3 regions of the Sphingopyxis sp. 550B genome follow, and region 3 is predicted to be linked to each of the others. Evidence: riboswitches for the same ligand, from Rfam matches in the RefSeq annotation. Region 3 holds a riboswitch; each other region holds the start of a gene.

Region 1 (5,732 bases), 1.9 Mb from region 3:
TCCTGCACCAGCGCGAAGGGCGACTGGGTGCCGGCATGCCCGCCCGCGCCGGCCGCGACCGGGATCAGCCCGTCGGCGCCCTTCTCGACCGCCTTGCGCGCGAAGCGGTCGTCGATGACGTCGTGAAGCGTGATGCCGCCCCAGTTATGGACCGCCTGGTTCAGCTCCTCGCGCGCGCCGAGCGAGGTAATGGTGATCGGCACCTTCCACTTCTCGCAGGTCGCGATATCGGCTTCGAGCCGGTCGTTCGAGCGATGGACGATCTGGTTGACCGCGAACGGCGCCGAGGGACGGTCGGGATTGTCGCGATCCCACGCCGCCAGTTCCTCGGTGATGCGGTGGAGCCATTCGTCGAGCAGCGTCTGCGGGCGCGCGTTGAGCGCCGGGAAGCTGCCGACGATTCCCGCCTTGCACTGCGCGATGACGAGGTCGGGGCCCGAGACGATGAACAGCGGCGAACCGATGACGGGCAGGCGAAGGCGGTCAAAAATCGCGGGAAGGGCCATGGGCGTCGCTCTCCGAATAGAGGTTTCGGCTGACCTTAACGTAAACGGAAGGCTGTGCAAGGGGGATCGCGGCCGCCTGTCACAAGTGCGAACCGGTCAGGACTGCGGAGGAACGGCGGCCGGGCGGCCGAGCGCGCGCGGGCGCCGGTCGGGGCCGACGGCGACGAAGATGAAGACCGCCTGCGTCACCTTGTGCCCGTCCTCGGCATGGCGGTCGCGTGCCCAGGCTTCGACCTCGACATGCATGGAGGTCCGCCCGACCTTCATCAGCCGGCCGAAAACCGACACCTCGTCGCCGACGAACACGGGGCGGTGGAAGGCCATGCCCTCCACCGAGACCGTGACCGCCCGGCCGCGCGCGTGGAGCGATGCGACCGAAGACGCGGCCAGGTCCATCTGAGCCATCAGCCAGCCGCCGAAGATGTCGCCATAGACATTGGCGTTGGCGGGCATCGCGGTGACGCGGATCGTGGGCTGGTCCGCGGGCATGGTTTCGTCAGGCATCATAGGCCTCCCGAATCCGCATCCGCTGCGCCGCGGCGACCATCGAGACGAGGGCCGGTCGCACCTCGTCCCACTTGCGCGTCTTGAGCCCGCAATCGGGATTCACCCAGATTTGATCGGGCGGCAGGTGCCGTCCGGCGAGGGTCAGCAGGTCGGTCATCTCGCGCTCGGCCGGAATGCGCGGCGAATGGATGTCATAGACGCCGGGACCGATCTCGTTCGGATAGGCATAGCTTGCGAAGGCCCCGAGCAGCTCCATCTGCGACCGCGCGGTTTCGATCGAGATGACGTCGGCGTCCATCGCACCGATCGCGGGAAGGATGTCGTTGAATTCCGAATAGCACATGTGGGTGTGAATCTGCGTGTCGTCGCGCACGCCGGAGGCCGCGATGCGAAAGCATTCGACCGCCCAGCCCAGATAATGCGGCCATTCGCCGCGGCGCAGCGGCAGCCCTTCGCGCAGCGCCGCCTCGTCGATCTGGACGATCGCGGCGCCCGCGGCCTCCAGGTCCAGCACCTCGTCGCGGATCGCCAGCGCGATCTGGCGGCAGCTCGCTTCGCGTGGCTGGTCGTCGCGGACGAACGACCAGTTGAGGATCGTCACCGGGCCGGTGAGCATGCCCTTCACCGGCCGGTCGGTCTGATCCTGGGCATAGCGCCACCAGTCGACCGTCATCGGCCGCGGACGCGACACGTCGCCATAGAGGATCGGCGGCCGCACGCAGCGCGAGCCATAGCTCTGCACCCAGCCGCTGCGGGTGAAGGCGAAACCGGCAAGCCGTTCGCCGAAATATTGCACCATGTCGTTGCGCTCGAACTCGCCGTGGACGAGGACGTCGAGGCCGATCTCCTCCTGCCACTTGATCGCGGCGCGGGTTTCGACCTTCAGATAGCGGTCATAGGCCGCATCGTCGATTTCGCCCCGAATATGCGCGGCGCGCGCCTTGCGGACCTCCGCCGTCTGGGGAAAGGAGCCGATCGTCGTGGTCGGATAGCGGGGAAGCGGAAGGCGCCGGCGCTGCGCCTCGCGGCGGGCGGCGAAGGGCGCGGCCCGGCGCGCGGCGTCCGCATCGAGCGCGGCAAGGCGCGCGGCGACGGCGGGATCGTGGATGCGGGGCGAGGTCGCCCGGGCGACCGCGGCCATCCGCGACGCCGAAAAGGCGGCGAAGGCGGCATCCTCGCCTTCGTTCAACGCCCTGGCGAGCGCGGCGAGTTCCTCGATCTTTTGCGCCGCGAAAGCCAGCCATTGCGCGATTTCGGGATCGAGCGCGGTTTCGAGCGCTAGATCGACCGGAACGTGGAGCAGCGAACAGGACGGCGCGAGGATCAGGTCGCGCGTCGCCGCCAACTCCTTGAGCCGCCAGTAAAGGTCGGGAAGGTTGGCGCGCCAGATGTTGCGGCCGTCGACGATGCCGAGCGACAGCAGGACGTGCGGCCGCACCTTGTCGAGTGCCGGGCCGAGCTGTTCGGGCGCGCGGACGAGGTCGAGGTGGAGGCCGTGGACGGGCAGTTCGGCGGCGAGGTCCAGATTGTCGCCGAGGCCGCCGAAATAGGGGGTGAGCATCAGGCGCGGCCCCGCCGTCGCCAGCCGCGCATAGGCGCGCTCGAACGCGGCGCGCTGCGCATCGTCGAGATCGAGGACGAGGCAGGGCTCGTCGATCTGCACCCAGTCGGCGCCCTGTTTCGCCAGCCGCGCGAGAATCTCGGCATAGGTGTCGAGCAGCGCGGGAAGCAGGGCGAGCGGTTCGACCGCCTTGCCTTTGGCGAGCATCAGGTAGCTGACCGGGCCGAGCAGCACCGGGCGCGTCTGATACCCCAGCGCCTTCGCTTCGTCATATTCGTCGAAGATCTTGGTCGAGGCGATGCGGAAGGTCTGGCCGGCGGTGAGTTCGGGGACGAGGAAATGATAGTTGGTGTCGAACCATTTTGTCATCTCCTGCGCGGTCGTATCGGCGGCGTGGCCGCACCCGGCGTGCGCCGGATCGCCCTGCGCGCCGCGCGCCATCGCGAAATAGAGATCGGTATCGACCGTCTCGCCGTCCCAGTCGTAGCGCGCGGGGACGGCGCCGATCAGCGCCGAGATGTCGAGCACATGGTCGTAGAGCGAAAAATCGTTCGACGGCAGGATGTCGGCCCCCAGCGCCTTCTGCCGCGCCCAGTGGGCGACGCGCAGGCCGGCCGCCGCCGCATGCAGGTCGGCGAGGGTCGATTTGCCCGACCAGTAGGATTCGAGCGCGACCTTGAGTTCGCGGCGAAGGCCGATGCGGGGAAAGCCTAAAGTGGCGACGCTGACAGTCATTTCGAGCACCTTGCAGGGGGCAAGGGCGACGGACAGACGCGAACGCACGATATCCCGCGTCCGCAGGGCAAGGGTCGGACGCAGCCATGCATGCGGCCTGACCGGGCACCCCGCCGGAGGACGTATCTGACGAGGCAGGTCTCCTGGCTCGCGGGTCGCCGCAGCGGTCTGGCCTTCCCGGTTCCTTGCCGAACCAGTGGCATGATCGACCGCCGCTCGCCGCTTACAGTTGCGGGGGCAGCGCCGGTTTCGCACCGGCTTCCCATCTTCGCTCCGCCCCAGATGCCCGGCGCGAAGAACCTCGACAGCATGCAGAATAGGCGCCGCGACGATCCTGTCAAGCGCTATATAAAGAAATCTTTATATGTGTCTCGCGGCGTGGTGACTGACCCTATCCTAAAAGGCAGTCGCCAGCAGCGCGGCGGTGGCGGCCGCGATCGCCAGCAGGAGCGCGATCTTCGGACCGTGCGAGGCGAGAATATGGGTCCGCCGGCGATCGAAGGGCGGCCCATCGACCTCATGAGAAAGCTCGGGTTCGGGCCGCGTGCGCGCCGCGAAGGTGGGCGGCGATGCGAGGGCGGGGCCGCTGATCCCGCTGGCGAGCGCCAGCTTCTCGAACGCCACTGCCATCTTCTCGCGGTCGAGGTGCCGGTCGATCGCCTCGCGCTCGGGGTCGGGATCGGGCGGCGGCGGCAGGCTTGCGACCCTGCGCTCGATTTCGCGGTCGAGCGCGTGGAGGCGGTCGATCGCCTCGACGATCCGCTGCCGGTCGCTGCTGGCGAGCGCCAGTTCGAGACGGGTCAGCGACAGCGCGCTCGCGCGGCAATATTGCAGGCTCCAGAACAGGTCGCTGCTTCCCCCGTCGGCGGGGAGCGGCCCGGTGGGCGCGGCGGACGCGCTCGGGCCGCTGGCGGACGGGGCCTGGGATGCGTTCACGGGTCCTTCTCCTTCGCCGCCCCCCGGCTGCGCGCATCGGCTTAGGACCAAATGCGCGCGCCGCGAAACGCCGATCGGGCCAGTCGTGACCGGGATGCGGCGGACGGGAGAGGGAAGGGGTGCGCGGAGGCCGGGGCGGCCCGCGCCGCGCCCGCCTCCGCGACCGGATCAGATCGCGTTCGCCGCCGACAGGATCGCGCGCACGCTGGCGGTCGCGACATCGGTGTCGAGACCGCAGCCGAACAGGCTGCGGCCGTCGGGGGTGCGGCATTCGACATAGGCGGCGGCCTGCACATTGCTGCCCTGGCCGATCGCATGTTCCGAATAATCGACGATGTCCATCGCCGGGCCGCCCGATTCGGCCAGCGCGGCGACGACGCTCGACATCAGGCCGTTGCCGCGGCCGCTGATGCTGCGCTCGGCGCCGTCGATGGTCAGCTTGCCCGCGAAGATGCGGTCGGCGCCGCTCTGGCTTTCCGCCCAGCTCACGAGCTGGAAGCGCTTGCCGTCCGCCGCCAGATAATGTCCCTCGAAGGCGGTCCAGATGTCGTCGGCGGTCAGCTCTCGGCTCGTCTGGTCCGCCACCGCCTGGACGATGTGGCTGAAGCTCGCCTGCATTTTCTTCGGCAGCTTCAGCCCCTTGTCCTGTTCGAGCACCCAGGCGACGCCGCCCTTGCCCGACTGGCTGTTGACGCGGATCACCGCTTCGTAGCTGCGCCCCAGATCGGCGGGGTCTATCGGCAGGTAGGGGACTTCCCACTTGTCGTCGTTCTGCCGCTCGCGCGCCGCGAACCCCTTCTTGATCGCGTCCTGGTGGCTGCCCGAAAAGGCGGTGTAGACCAGTTCGCCGCCATAGGGGTGGCGCGGGTGGACCGGCAACTGGTTGCAATATTCGACCGTCTGGATGACCTGATCGATGTCGGAGAAGTCCAGTTCGGGGTCGACGCCCTGCGTGTACATGTTGAGCGCGATGGTGACGAGGCAGGTGTTGCCGGTGCGCTCGCCGTTTCCGAACAGGCAGCCCTCGACGCGGTCGGCGCCCGCGAGCAGGCCGAGTTCGGCCGCCGCGACCCCGGTGCCGCGGTCGTTGTGCGTGTGCAGGCTGATCAGCGCGCGGTCGCGGTTCGGCAGATGCTTGCAGAAATATTCGATCTGGTCGGCATAGATGTTCGGCGTCGCCGCCTCGACCGTCGCGGGCAGGTTGAGGATGATCGGCTTGTCCGCCGTCGGCTGGAGCACGTCCATCACCGCGGCGCAGCATTCGATGCTGAAATCGATCTCCGCGGTCGAGAAGGTCTCGGGGCTGTATTCGAAGCGCCAGTCGGTGCCGGGCAGGCGCGCGGCATTGTCGCGCAGCTGCTTCGCGCCGTCGATGGCGATCTGTTTGATCTCGGGCATCTCCATGCCGAAGACGATGCGGCGCCACGCGGGGCTGACCGCGTTGTAGAGGTGGACGATCGCGGTCTTAGCGCCCGCCAGGCTGTCGA
Region 2 (5,732 bases), 700 kb from region 3:
GCCGCGCGATACCAGGCGACGTCCCAACGCACCGGACCCATCGTTCCGCGCGTGCCGATCTCCGCCGTCCAGGCGCGCTGCGGCCGGATGTCGGCGATCAGCGCGCTGGCGGGCGGCATGCCGATCGACTGGAACACCTCCCCGAAACCGGGAAATTCGGCCGAGCGGCTGTAGTTGGCGAAGATCTGGACATGCTCCGCCGGTTCGACCAGCACGCCGAACTTGGGCGAAAAGGCGTCGAACGCGACGCGCCCGTCGGCGGCCGGGGTCGCCGAAAAGCCGACGCGCCGCTTGCGCATGCCATCGGCATAGACGCCCCCCGCGATCAGCGTCACCGGCGGCACCGGCCGCACGCGCAGTTCGCCATAGAGGTTCGCGGTCCGCGCCTCCTGATCGGCGTCGAGGGTCAGCGCGCCGCGCCGGCCGGCGACGTTGACGAACTGCCGCGCGTGGGTGCTGCCACGGCGAATCTCGCCCCCCAGCGTCACCTCGACCGGCCCCGCGGCATAGTCGAGCCGCGCGAACCCGCCGACGTCGGTCGATTTCTGGTCGATCAGCTGAAAGATCGGGTGAAAGAGCGATTTCGCGTTGACGAAACCCCCGACCTCGAGCGTCGCGGTGCCGAGGTCGAAGCGGGTGCGGTTCTGCAAGCGCAGCGAATCGATGTCGCGTCGCTGATCGCCCGCGATGCTGCCCGCATTGGCGCCGCGCGGGGCGGTCAGCGCCTGCGCCTCGGTCAGCGCGCCCGGCAATTGCTGGCGGATGCGGTTGATGCTCGCATAGAAGCGCGTCGCGACCCCGTCGCCGAGCGTTAGCCCGACATTGCCGTGGAAGCGCAGGCTGCGGCGCCGCGCATGGTCGCGGTCGCCGTCCGACGTGTCGGCGCTGACCGCGCCCCAGGCGTCGACCGGCCCGCTGGCGACGCCCGCCGAAACCAGGCCGCGCAGCAGGCCGAAGCTGCCGGCGTCGCCGCGCAGATAGACGCCGTGGGCGGTGCGCCCGGTCGGAGTCACGCCGTTGATCGCGCCGCCCAGCGTTCCCGAACCGAAGCGCAGCGCATTGGCGCCGCGATAGACTTCGAGATGGTCGAAGAAGATCGGCTCCAGCTCCTGAAAATCACCATTGTCGTCGGCGAGGTTGATCGGCACCCCGTCCTGCAACAGCGTGACGCCGCGCATGTGGAAGCCGCGCGAGAGGCCCGAGCCGCGGATCGCGAGGCGCACCTCCTGCCCATAGCGCGGCTGGAGGTAGACGCCGGGCGAGAAGGCGAGCGTATCGCGCAGCGACACGATCGTCTTGTCGGCATAATCCTGATGCGTGACGACATCGGTGCCGCCGGGGGTCTGCGCCGCGCGCTGCTGCGCGGCGTCGGCGAGCGTCGGCGCGGTGACGATGATCGTCGCCTCCTCGGCGTGAGCGGCGGGGGAAAAGGGCACCGGGGAAAACGACAGGGCGAGGGCGAGCGCCGGCAGGGGCGCCGCGCGGGTAACGGAACGGGTCATGGAAAATCCTTCGCTGAAAATCAGGCAAGGCCGGCGCGCGCGGAAGCGCGGCCGGCGATCGGTCTGAATCAGGCGAAGGCGGGCGGGCCGGTGCTGGGAGGAAGCGGCGAGGCGATGCCCGGCGCGAAGCCGAGCGAGGGGATCGCCAGCGGCGTGGGGGCGGCCGGTGCCGGCGCCGCGGGCAGTGCCGGGGCATCGGGCACGATCGGCGCCACCGCGAGCGCGCCCCACGGGCAATGCTGCTGCCCCTCGCCATCGGGATGATCGCCCGCGGTCTGGACCGGGATGGTCATCGTCCCGCCGGGGTTCGACGGGTCCGAACAGACGCGGACGGTGATCGAACCCCCGGCATCGGGCCCGATCATCCAGCCCGGCGCGACCAGCACCCGCGCGAGCAGCGCGAGAAGCACCGGTAGCAGCAGCCAGCCCGGTCGGCGGAAGGCGGAAAGATCGGCCACGCCGCGCTCCTAGTCCCGGCGGACGGTTCGGGCAAGCGCGCAGGCCCCGCAAAAGCCGATTGCCAAAATATGCCGAGGCGCTATGGGCGGGCGCCGCAAGGGCAACCTTGCATTGATCGCGCCGGTGCCCCGATGGGGCTTAAAAGGGAACGCGGTAAGGGGGTCCGGCCGGGCCTTCGAAACCGGGGCTGTCCCTGCAACTGTAAGCGGCGAGCGCGATGCACCGACCCGGTCCCCGACCGGGTCTGCCACTGGGGCGACCTGGGAAGGCGTGCATCAAGCGACGACCCGCGAGCCAGGAGACCTGCCGGCGCGGGTCGCTCAATGCCTCGGTCCAGGGAAAGGCCAGGGCACGGAGAACTCCGTCGAGCGACGACCCAGCGGCCGGGGCCGCTTCGGGGCACGAAATGCGGGCGCCTTGCGCCAGCCCGCCGCCCGTGCGCCGGTCGATCGCGCACGCGGCTCGGCAGGTCCCCGCCTTCGCTCTCGGCGCATGGGGGACTCCCATGTTGAAATACGGCCTTTCCATCGTGGCGCTGGCGGCGACGTCGCCGGCGCTGGCCCAGACCGGCGATGCCGCCGCCGACCCGCGCCCCGGCGACGCGATCATCGTCACTGCCTCGCGTTCGGGCGAAGGGGTCCGGGCGGACCAGCTCGGCGCCTCGGTCACGGCGATCGACAGCGAAGCGCTCGAACAGCGCCAGACGCGCATCGTTTCCGACGTGCTGCGCGACGTGCCCGGCGTCGCGGTCAGCCGCACCGGCGGCCTCGGCGGCATGACCGATATCCGCATCCGCGGCAGCGAAGCCAATCACGTCCTCGTCCTGGTCGACGGCATCGAGGTCGCCGACCCCTATCAGGGCCAGTTCGATTTCGGCGGTCTGCTCGCCGACCCCGCCGCGCGGATCGAGGTGCTGCGCGGCCAGCAATCGTCGCTCTATGGCTCCGACGCGATCGGCGGCGTGATCCATTACATCACCCTGTCGGGACGCGAGGCGCCGGGCCTGAGCGCCCGGATCGAGGGCGGGTCGTTCGGCACCGTCGCCGGCAGCGCCCGCGCCGCGGGCGCATCGGACAGCTTCGACTATGCGATCACCGGTACCTATTACGGCGCGAACGGCTATCCGACCGCGCGCGGCGGGGTGCGCGACGTCGGGATGCAGACGGTCGGCGCGAGCGCGAAGCTGGGCTGGACGCCGAGCGACGCCTTCCGGCTGAACGCCGTGCTGCGCTATGGCTTCAGCGACGCCGACAACAACGACAGCGAATATGATACGACGAGCCCGCGCTTCGGCTATATCGTCGACAGCCCCGGCGTCCATGTCGAGACCGAATCCTTCCATGCCCTGCTGGCGGCCGAACTGACCGCGCTCGACGGGCGCTGGGTGACCAGCCTGTCGGGGCAGCTTTCCGACACCGCGCGCCACGGCCGCTCCCCCTTCGGGTTGGACTATGGCAGCAAGGGACAGCGCTACAAGGGATCGCTGACCTCGAGCATCCGCTTCGGGACCGATGCGATCGCCCACCGGCTGACCGGTGCGGTCGATGTCGAGCGCGAGGCCTTCCGCACGCTGACGCCGGGCGCCTTTCAGGGAAAGCGCCACACCGACAATCTGGGGCTGGTCGCCCAATATGAGCTGACCGCGGGCGCGCTCTCGCTCGGCGCGTCGCTGCGCCACGACGACAACAACCGCTTCGACGATGCGACGACCTGGCGCGTCCAGGGCAGCTATCGCCTTCCGACCGGCACGCGCATCCGCGGCGCCTATGGCACCGGGGTCAAGAATCCGGGCTATTTCGAGCTGTTCGGCTATATCGACGGCCGCTACATCGGCAATCCCGACCTGAAACCCGAAAAGTCCGAGGGCTGGGAAGCGGGGATCGAGCAGAGCTTCGGCGCCGACGACTGGGCGACGGTCGGGGCGACCTGGTTCGATTCGACGCTGAAGGACGAGATCTTCACCGACTATCCGGCGCCCGACTTCACCGCGACTCCGGCGAACCGCGCGACGACGAGCAAGCAGCACGGCATCGAGGCCTTCGCCAGCGCGCGGCCGCTGCCGCAGCTTCGCTTCGACCTCGCCTACAGCTGGATCAAGGCGCGCGAGAACGGCGCGCCCGAAGTGCGGCGGCCGAAGCATATCGCCAGCTTCAACACCACCGTGTCGAGCAGCGACCAGCGCTTTGCGGGGACCCTGACGCTGCGCTACAACGGCCGCACGACCGACCTCGCCTATATCGACCCCAGCTATGTCCCGGTCGTGGTCGCGATGAAGGACTATGTGCTCGTCAACCTTGGCGCCGATTACCGGGTGACCGATGCCATCTCGGTCTTCGGGCGCGTCGAGAATCTGCTCGGGGTCGACTATGAGGAGGTTTTCAGCATCGCGACGCCGGGCCGGGCCGCCTATGGCGGCGTCCGCCTGCGCTTCTGAGGGAAGAGGAACCCGCTTGACCCCGCACGCCGCCCTGCCCGCGCTCGCGCTGCTGCTCGCCGGCGGCGGCGCACTGTGGGCGCAGCAGGGCGGCCGCGCGGCGCCGGCGACGCCACCGGCCGCGCCGCAGCGCGTCGTGTCGCTCAACCTGTGCGCCGACCAGCTGCTGCTCGCGCTCGCCGACCGCGACCGGATCGCCGGGCTGACGCGCAACGCGACCGACCCCGGCATGTCCGCGGCCGCCGCGGCGGCGCGCGGGCTGCCGCTGATCCGCAACGCCGCCGAACAGATACTGGTCGCGGCGCCCGACCTGATCGTCGGCATGCCCGCGAGCGGCAGCGCGGCGGTCGCGGCGCTGCCGCGCGGCAGCTTTCGGACGCTCGACCTGCCGACCGCCGACAGCTTCGACGTCATCCGCCGGACGATCCGCCTGACCGCGACCGCGCTCGGCGATCCGGCGCGCGGCGAAGCGCTGATCGCGCGGATGGAGCGCGACCTCGCCGGCGTGCCCCGCCCGGGGCGCGGCCGGGTCGCCGCCTATTACCAGCGGCGCGGCTACATGACCGGGACGGGGACGCTGATCGACGAAATGATGGGGCGCGTCGGGCTGGTCAATCTTGCCGCAAAGCTGGGCAAGCCGCCGCTGTCGCAACTGAGCCTCGAGGAGATGGTGGCGGCGAACCCCGATTTCCTGATCGTCGAAAGCGCGAGCGACACCATCACCGATCAGGGCAGCGAGATGCTGCATCATCCCGCGCTTCGGGGCATTCCGCGGCTCAGCGTGCCGGAGGCGTGGACCGTTTGCGGCGGCCCCGCTTATGGGGCGGCCGTGCACCGCCTTGCCGGGCAGATCCAGCGCCACGACGGCGCGCGCCGATGACGATGCGCGACGCCCGATCGCCCCGGCGGCTGACGCTGGCGCTGCTCGCGCTTGCATGCGGCGTGGCGGCAGCTTCGCTGTGCTTCGGCACCGTCGACCTGCCGCTCGCCCGCCTGTTTGCCGCCGCATCCGGCCGCGGCGATCATGTCGCGACCGTCATCCTCTTCGACCTGCGCCTGCCGCGCCTGCTGGTCGGGCTCGCGGTCGGCGCCATGCTCGGGCTCGCGGGCGCGGCGCTGCAAGGCTATCTGCGCAATCCCCTCGCCGAGCCGTCGGTGCTCGGCACCTCGAACGCCGCGGCGCTTGGCGCGGTCGCCGCGCTCTATTTCGGGCTCGCCAATCTTCACCCTGCGGCGCTGCCGCTGCTGTCGATCGTCGGTGCGCTGCTGTCGCTCGCGCTGCTCTTCGCGCTCGCGGGCCGCTCCGAAAGCCCGCTGACGCTGATCCTCGCCGGCAT
Region 3 (5,732 bases):
GCGGGCATTGGCGGATCGCCTACAACAGTTGCCGCAACCGGCATTGCCCGAGGTGCCAGGGCGCTGCTGCACGCACCTGGCTCGAGGCCCGCGAGGCCGACCTCCTCCCGGTCGGCTATTTCCACGTCGTGTTCACGCTGCCTGCCGAGGTCGCCGCGATCGCCTTCCACAACAAGGCGCTCGTCTATGACCTGCTGTTCAAGGCGGCGGCCGATACGATGCTGACGATTGCCGCCGACCCGAAGCACCTCGGCGCCCGGATCGGCATCACCGCCGTCCTCCACACATGGGGCTCGGCGCTGACCCATCATCCCCATATCCACATGATCGTGCCCGGCGGCGGCATCTCGCGCGATGGAACACGCTGGATATCCGCACGCCCCGCCTTCCTGCTGCCGGTCCGCGTGCTTGGTGCCCTGTTCCGACGCCTGTTCCTAACCCGGCTGCGCGCGCTCCATGACCGCGGGCAGCTCGCCCTCTTTGGCAGCCTCACGCATCTCGCCGAACGACGCGCGTTCCTGCGGCACCTCTCGCCGGTCCGCAAGAAGCGCTGGGTCGTCTATGCCAAGCCACCGTTCGCTGGGCCCGAGGCGGTGCTCGCCTATCTGTCACGCTACACCCACCGGGTCGCGATATCGAACAGCCGCCTTCTCCGGTTCGATGAGGTCGGGGTCACCTTCCGCTACAAGGATTACCGCAAGTCCGGCGCCGGACGGCAGCAGGTCATGACGCTCGCTGCTGACGAGTTCATCCGCCGCTTTCTCCTCCACGCCCTGCCGCGTGGGTTCCATCGGATCCGCCACTATGGACTGCTCGCCAGCGCCAGGCGCAAGTATCATCTCGAACGCGCTCGCCGCCTGCTCAGCGTCGCACCTTCACCAGACGACGATCAACCCGCCGACCTCAAAGCTCAACCGCTATGCCCTTGCTGTGGCGGCACCATGATCATCATCGAGGTTTTCGAGCGCCGCTACCTCCCGCGTGCGCCGCCCTCTCCGGCACCGTCATCCGGGATACAGGCGCCGTGACCCGGCACGGCCTATCGCCAACACCATCCAGGGCAGACCCGCGCCTGGAAGCGGACCCGCTTGCGCTGGCCCTGCTCAAAAGCAGACGTCACACCACCAAAATCGGCCCGTCTGCTTTTGCACGTCCGCTTTTTCGACCCATATCCAGACGCTCCGCTACCGGAAGCGTCCGCTTTTGGGCTGCGCCCGGCTACCCCACCATCAGCGCAAAACAGCTTTCCCCATAGCTCGGCTCATGACCACCGCGGTTCGGGCACCGAAGACTTTCTGACGCCTGGCGGCGTCTGAAACTCTCAACGTTAGCGGACCGTCGGCATCGTACCGACATGGCCGGGAAAGCAGGCTCACCTGGCCGCACGATTCCAGCCTCGGTCGCCGGTTTTCCGCGGCGCGAATCGTTGGAAGCGGACATTTGACAACCGATCCGGCGGCAATGGACGCCAACAGCCGTTAGGGACAGGATCACCGTGGATGTTGATTAAGATGGATCATGCGCTAATTCCGGATGAGTGAAGGCATCTGCCTTTGCGCAACCGCGCCGGTGCCCGCGAGGGCATAATAGGGAATATGGTGAGGCCGTCCGTTCGCGGCAGGCCGAAGCCATGGCTGTCCCTGCAACTGTAAGCGGCGAGCGCGATGCACCGACCCGGTCCCCGACCGGGTCTGCCACTGGGGCGACCTGGGAAGGCGTGCATCAAGCGACGACCCGCGAGCCAGGAGACCTGCCGGCGTGGGTCGCTCAATGCCTCGGTCCAGGGAAAGGCCAGGGCACGGATCACCCGTTCGGGCGACGAAAATCAGCGGTGCGGTGCCGGTCGGCGCCGCGCCAGAGCGATGTCGTGCCCGGAGGGAAAGATGACCGAAGACGAAATCAATGAACGCCACAATGAAAAGGCGCGCAAGCGGCAGGCTGCAAGAGCCAAGATCATGGCCGACAAGACGCAGGAAAAGGGCCTGCTGATCGTCCACACCGGCAAGGGCAAGGGAAAGTCGACTGCCGCCTTCGGCATGGTGTGCCGCGCGCTGGGGCACGGGATGAAGGTCGGCATCGTCCAGTTCATCAAGGGCGGCTGGGCGACTGGCGAGAAGGCCGTCTATTCGGCCTTTCCCGGGCAGGTCGAGCACAAGGTCATGGGCGAAGGCTTCACCTGGGACACGCAGGACCGTGCGCGCGATATCGCCTGGGCGCGCGCCGGATGGGACGAGGTGAAGCGGATGATCGCCGATCCCGACATCGCGATGGTGGTCGCCGACGAACTCAACATCGTATTGCGCTACGAATATCTGTCCGTTGACGAGGTGATCGCGGGCCTGCTCGATCGAGGCGAGATGAAGCATGTCATCGTCACCGGCCGCAATGCGCCCGAGGCGCTGATCGAAGCCGCCGACCTCGTCACCGAGATGGTGCAGGTGAAGCACCCGTTCCGGTCGGGCGTGAAGGCGCAGCGGGGCATCGAGTTTTGAGCGGCCAATTCGCGCCGGGACTGCTGGTCGCGGCGCCGCGCTCGGGGGCGGGCAAGACGCTCGTCGCGATCGGGCTGCAGCGCGCTTTCCTGCGCGAAGGACTCGGCGTCGCTGCGGCAAAATGCGGACCCGACTATATCGACCCCGGCTTTCACGCCGTGGCGACCGGGCGACCATCGGTCAATCTCGACGGCTTCGCGATGACGCCGGCGATGCTGAAGGGGCTGGCGGCGCAGGCGGCCTACGGTGCCGATCTGGTCGTCGCCGAAGCCGCGATGGGATTGTTCGATGGCGCGGGCCAGGGCAGCACGGCGGCCGAGGTCGCGCGGCTGACGGATTGGCCGGTCCTGCTCGTCGTCGATGCCGAGGGCGCGGGCCAGAGCGTCGCGGCGATCGCGCATGGCTTCGCGACCTTTCCCGGCGCGCCGTCGGTGGCCGGCGTCATCGTCAACCGCGTTGCGAGCGACCGTCACGCCGCGATGATCGCCGAAGGATTCGACGCGCTCGACCTGCCGCTGTTCGGCATGATCCGCCGCGATCCGGCGCTGGCGGTCGCCTCTCGCCACCTCGGGCTGGTGCAGGCGCGCGAAGATGGCGCGCTGGACGAGCGGATCGATGCGGTCGCGGCCATCGTCGCGCGCGATTGCGACCTCGCCGCGATCCGCGCGGCAGCGCGTGCGACCTCTCCGGCCTTGCCCGTCCGACCGCGCCTGCGTCCGCCGGGGCAGCGCATCGCCCTCGCCGCCGACGATGCCTTCGCCTTCTTCTATCCGCATCTGGCGTCGTGGTGGCGCGATGCGGGCGCGGAGATTTGCGGCTTCTCGCCGCTCGCCGACGAGGCGCCGCCGATGGACTGCGACGCCTGCTGGCTGCCCGGCGGCTATCCCGAACTGCACGCGGGCAGGCTGGCGGGCAATGCGCGCTTCATGGCGGGGTTGCGCGCCTTCGCGGCGCGCGCGCCGGTGCATGGCGAATGCGGCGGCTATATGCTGCTCGGCCGCAGCATCGAGGATGCGGACGGCATCGTGCATCCGATGGCGAGGCTGCTGCCGGTCGATACCAGCTTCGCGAAACGGAAGATGTCGCTCGGCTATCGGCAGGCGCGGCTGTTCGCGCCGACGCGCTTCGCCGATGCCGAAACGCCGCTGTGGGGGCATGAATATCATCATGCGACCATCACATCGACGAACGAAGGCACCCCCTTCGCCCGGCTTGCCGACGCGGCGGGTCGCGATCTCGGCCCCGCCGGGCATCGCGCCGGTCTTGTGACGGGCAGCTTCTTTCACTTGATCGCCTGACGCGATTTGCCTAACGAGCGGGCCGCGACAGGTTCCCCGAAAGGGGATTGAAAGGGAATGGGGTGCGAAACCCCTGCTGCCCCTGCAACTGTAAGCGGAGAGCCATCGGGCCATATGCCATTGGGACCATCGGTCCTGAGAAGGCGGCCCGGACCGGCGTCGACCCGCGAGCCAGGAGACCTGCCCGTCGCCGTCGTCTTTCGCGCGGACAGGGTGTGCCGGGCGGACGGGGGTGAACCCGACAGACGACAAAGGTGACCGCGCGGCCGCGCGGGCCGATGTCGTTCGCCTATCAGGGTGGGCCGCCATCGACCCAGCGACCGAATGGTCTTGTCGATGGGGTACCCTATGTTCCGTGTTATTGTTCGAAGTTCCATTTCACTGGCGGCACTTGCAGCCGGCTTTCCCGTATCGGCCGCAGAAGCCGCCAACGCCGCCGCGACGTCCGAAGAGGACAGCATCGTCGTCACCGCGACGCGCGCGCCGCTCGCACTCGACGAGGTGCCGTCTACGATCACCGTGCTCGACAAGGCGGCGATCGACCGGTCGCAGGACATCGGCGCGACCGAGTTGCTGCTGCGCACGCCGGGCATCACCGTTTCGCGCAACGGCGGCTATGGCACCGCGACATCGCTGCGCATCCGCGGCGCCGAGTCCGATCATACCGTTGTCGTGATCGATGGCGTGAAGCTCAACGATCCGGCGGCGGCCGGCGGCGGCTATAATTTCGCCAACCTGCTGGTCGGCGACATGGAGCGGATCGAAATCCTGCGTGGTCCGCAATCGATCCTGTGGGGCAGCCAGGCGATCGGCGGCGTTGTCAATATCGTCACGGCCATCCCCGAAAAACCGCTGGAAGGCAGCTTCGACATCGAGGCCGGGTCGCGCAACACGGTCAGCGCGCGCGCCGCGATCGGCGGCCGCACGGGCCCACTGAGCTGGCGCATTGGTGGGCAAAGCTTCACCACCGACGGCATTTCGGCGATCGCCCCAGCCTTTGGCGGCGGCGAGCGCGACGGCTATCGCAACCGCAGCGTGACGGGCCGCGCCGAACTGGCGCTGGCTTCGAACCTCAGCGTCGAAGTGCGCGGCTATTATTCCAAGGCGCGCGTCAATCTCGATTCGACGAGCGGCGATACACCGGACTACGCGCTCAACGAGGAATTCGTGAGCTATGCCGGCGCCAACTTCGACCTGTTGGATGGGCGTTTCCGCAACCGGATTTCCTATTCCTACACCGACACCGATCGCAGCAATTACGGGCCGCTGCGTGCTCGTCCAGTCAGCCTTCAGGCCAAGGGAGAGAATCGCCGCTGGGAATATCAGGGCAATATCGATGTCACGCGCGGCGTCAGCGCGGTCTTCGGCGTCGAGAATGAACGGTCGAGGTTCCGCAGCCGTTCGCCTTCGGGTTCGCTGGCAACGCCCCTTCCCGACTTCGCGATCGGCAAGGCGGACGTGACGAGCCTTTATGGCCAGCTCAGCGTCGAGCCCCTGGACGGGCTGACGATCAACGGCGGCGTCCGCCATGACGATCACGACCGCTTCGGCGGGCAGACACTGTTTGCGGCGGGCGGTGTCTGGCGGCTGCCGACCGGGACCATCCTGCGCGCGAGCTATGGCGAAGGCTTCAAGGCGCCGACGCTGTATCAGATGTTCAGCGAATATGGGAATGTCGCGCTCGACCCGGAGGAAGCGCATGGCTGGGAAGCAGGGATCGAGCAGCAATTGTTCGGCCGCGCTCTGACGGTTGGCGGGGTCTGGTTCGATCGCACCACGACCGGGCAGATCATCTTCAATTCCTGCTCGCCCACCACGCCCAATCCGCTCTGCCTGGTCCCTGGCGATTCCACGCGCCGTTCGGGCTATTATTCCAATGTCGCGCGCGGCGAGGCGCATGGGATCGAGGCGACGGCGGCGCTGACGCTGGGCGCGCTGACGC

The links. A riboswitch is a leader RNA that binds a small molecule or an ion and turns the genes downstream of it on or off. The one in region 3 is predicted to bind cobalamin.
Region 1: it holds a riboswitch for cobalamin, as region 3 does, so the genes downstream of both, metE (5-methyltetrahydropteroyltriglutamate--homocysteine S-methyltransferase) here and cobO (cob(I)yrinic acid a,c-diamide adenosyltransferase) in region 3, are expected to answer to the same signal.
Region 2: it holds a riboswitch for cobalamin, as region 3 does, so the genes downstream of both, AC2S9W_RS03635 (TonB-dependent receptor plug domain-containing protein) here and cobO (cob(I)yrinic acid a,c-diamide adenosyltransferase) in region 3, are expected to answer to the same signal.

The regions. Positions count from the first base shown of each region.
Region 1 is NZ_CM171610.1:2,446,107-2,451,838, forward strand. It holds gene AC2S9W_RS11445 (NAD(P)H-dependent flavin oxidoreductase) at 1-506, opposite strand, end outside; gene AC2S9W_RS11450 (acyl-CoA thioesterase) at 603-1,010, opposite strand; gene metE (5-methyltetrahydropteroyltriglutamate--homocysteine S-methyltransferase) at 1,003-3,309, opposite strand; cobalamin riboswitch at 3,426-3,628, opposite strand; gene AC2S9W_RS11460 (hypothetical protein) at 3,706-4,245, opposite strand; gene leuA (2-isopropylmalate synthase) at 4,414-5,732, opposite strand, start outside.
Region 2 is NZ_CM171610.1:784,211-789,942, forward strand. It holds gene AC2S9W_RS03625 (TonB-dependent receptor family protein) at 1-1,502, opposite strand, end outside; gene AC2S9W_RS03630 (hypothetical protein) at 1,571-1,960, opposite strand; cobalamin riboswitch at 2,066-2,286, shown strand; gene AC2S9W_RS03635 (TonB-dependent receptor plug domain-containing protein) at 2,467-4,395, shown strand; gene AC2S9W_RS03640 (ABC transporter substrate-binding protein) at 4,412-5,275, shown strand; gene AC2S9W_RS03645 (FecCD family ABC transporter permease) at 5,278-5,732, shown strand, end outside.
Region 3 is NZ_CM171610.1:86,554-92,285, reverse strand. It holds gene AC2S9W_RS00420 (IS91 family transposase) at 1-1,028, shown strand, start outside; cobalamin riboswitch at 1,551-1,772, shown strand; gene cobO (cob(I)yrinic acid a,c-diamide adenosyltransferase) at 1,884-2,492, shown strand; gene AC2S9W_RS00410 (cobyrinic acid a,c-diamide synthase CobB) at 2,489-3,790, shown strand; cobalamin riboswitch at 3,803-3,992, shown strand; gene AC2S9W_RS00405 (TonB-dependent receptor plug domain-containing protein) at 4,139-5,732, shown strand, end outside.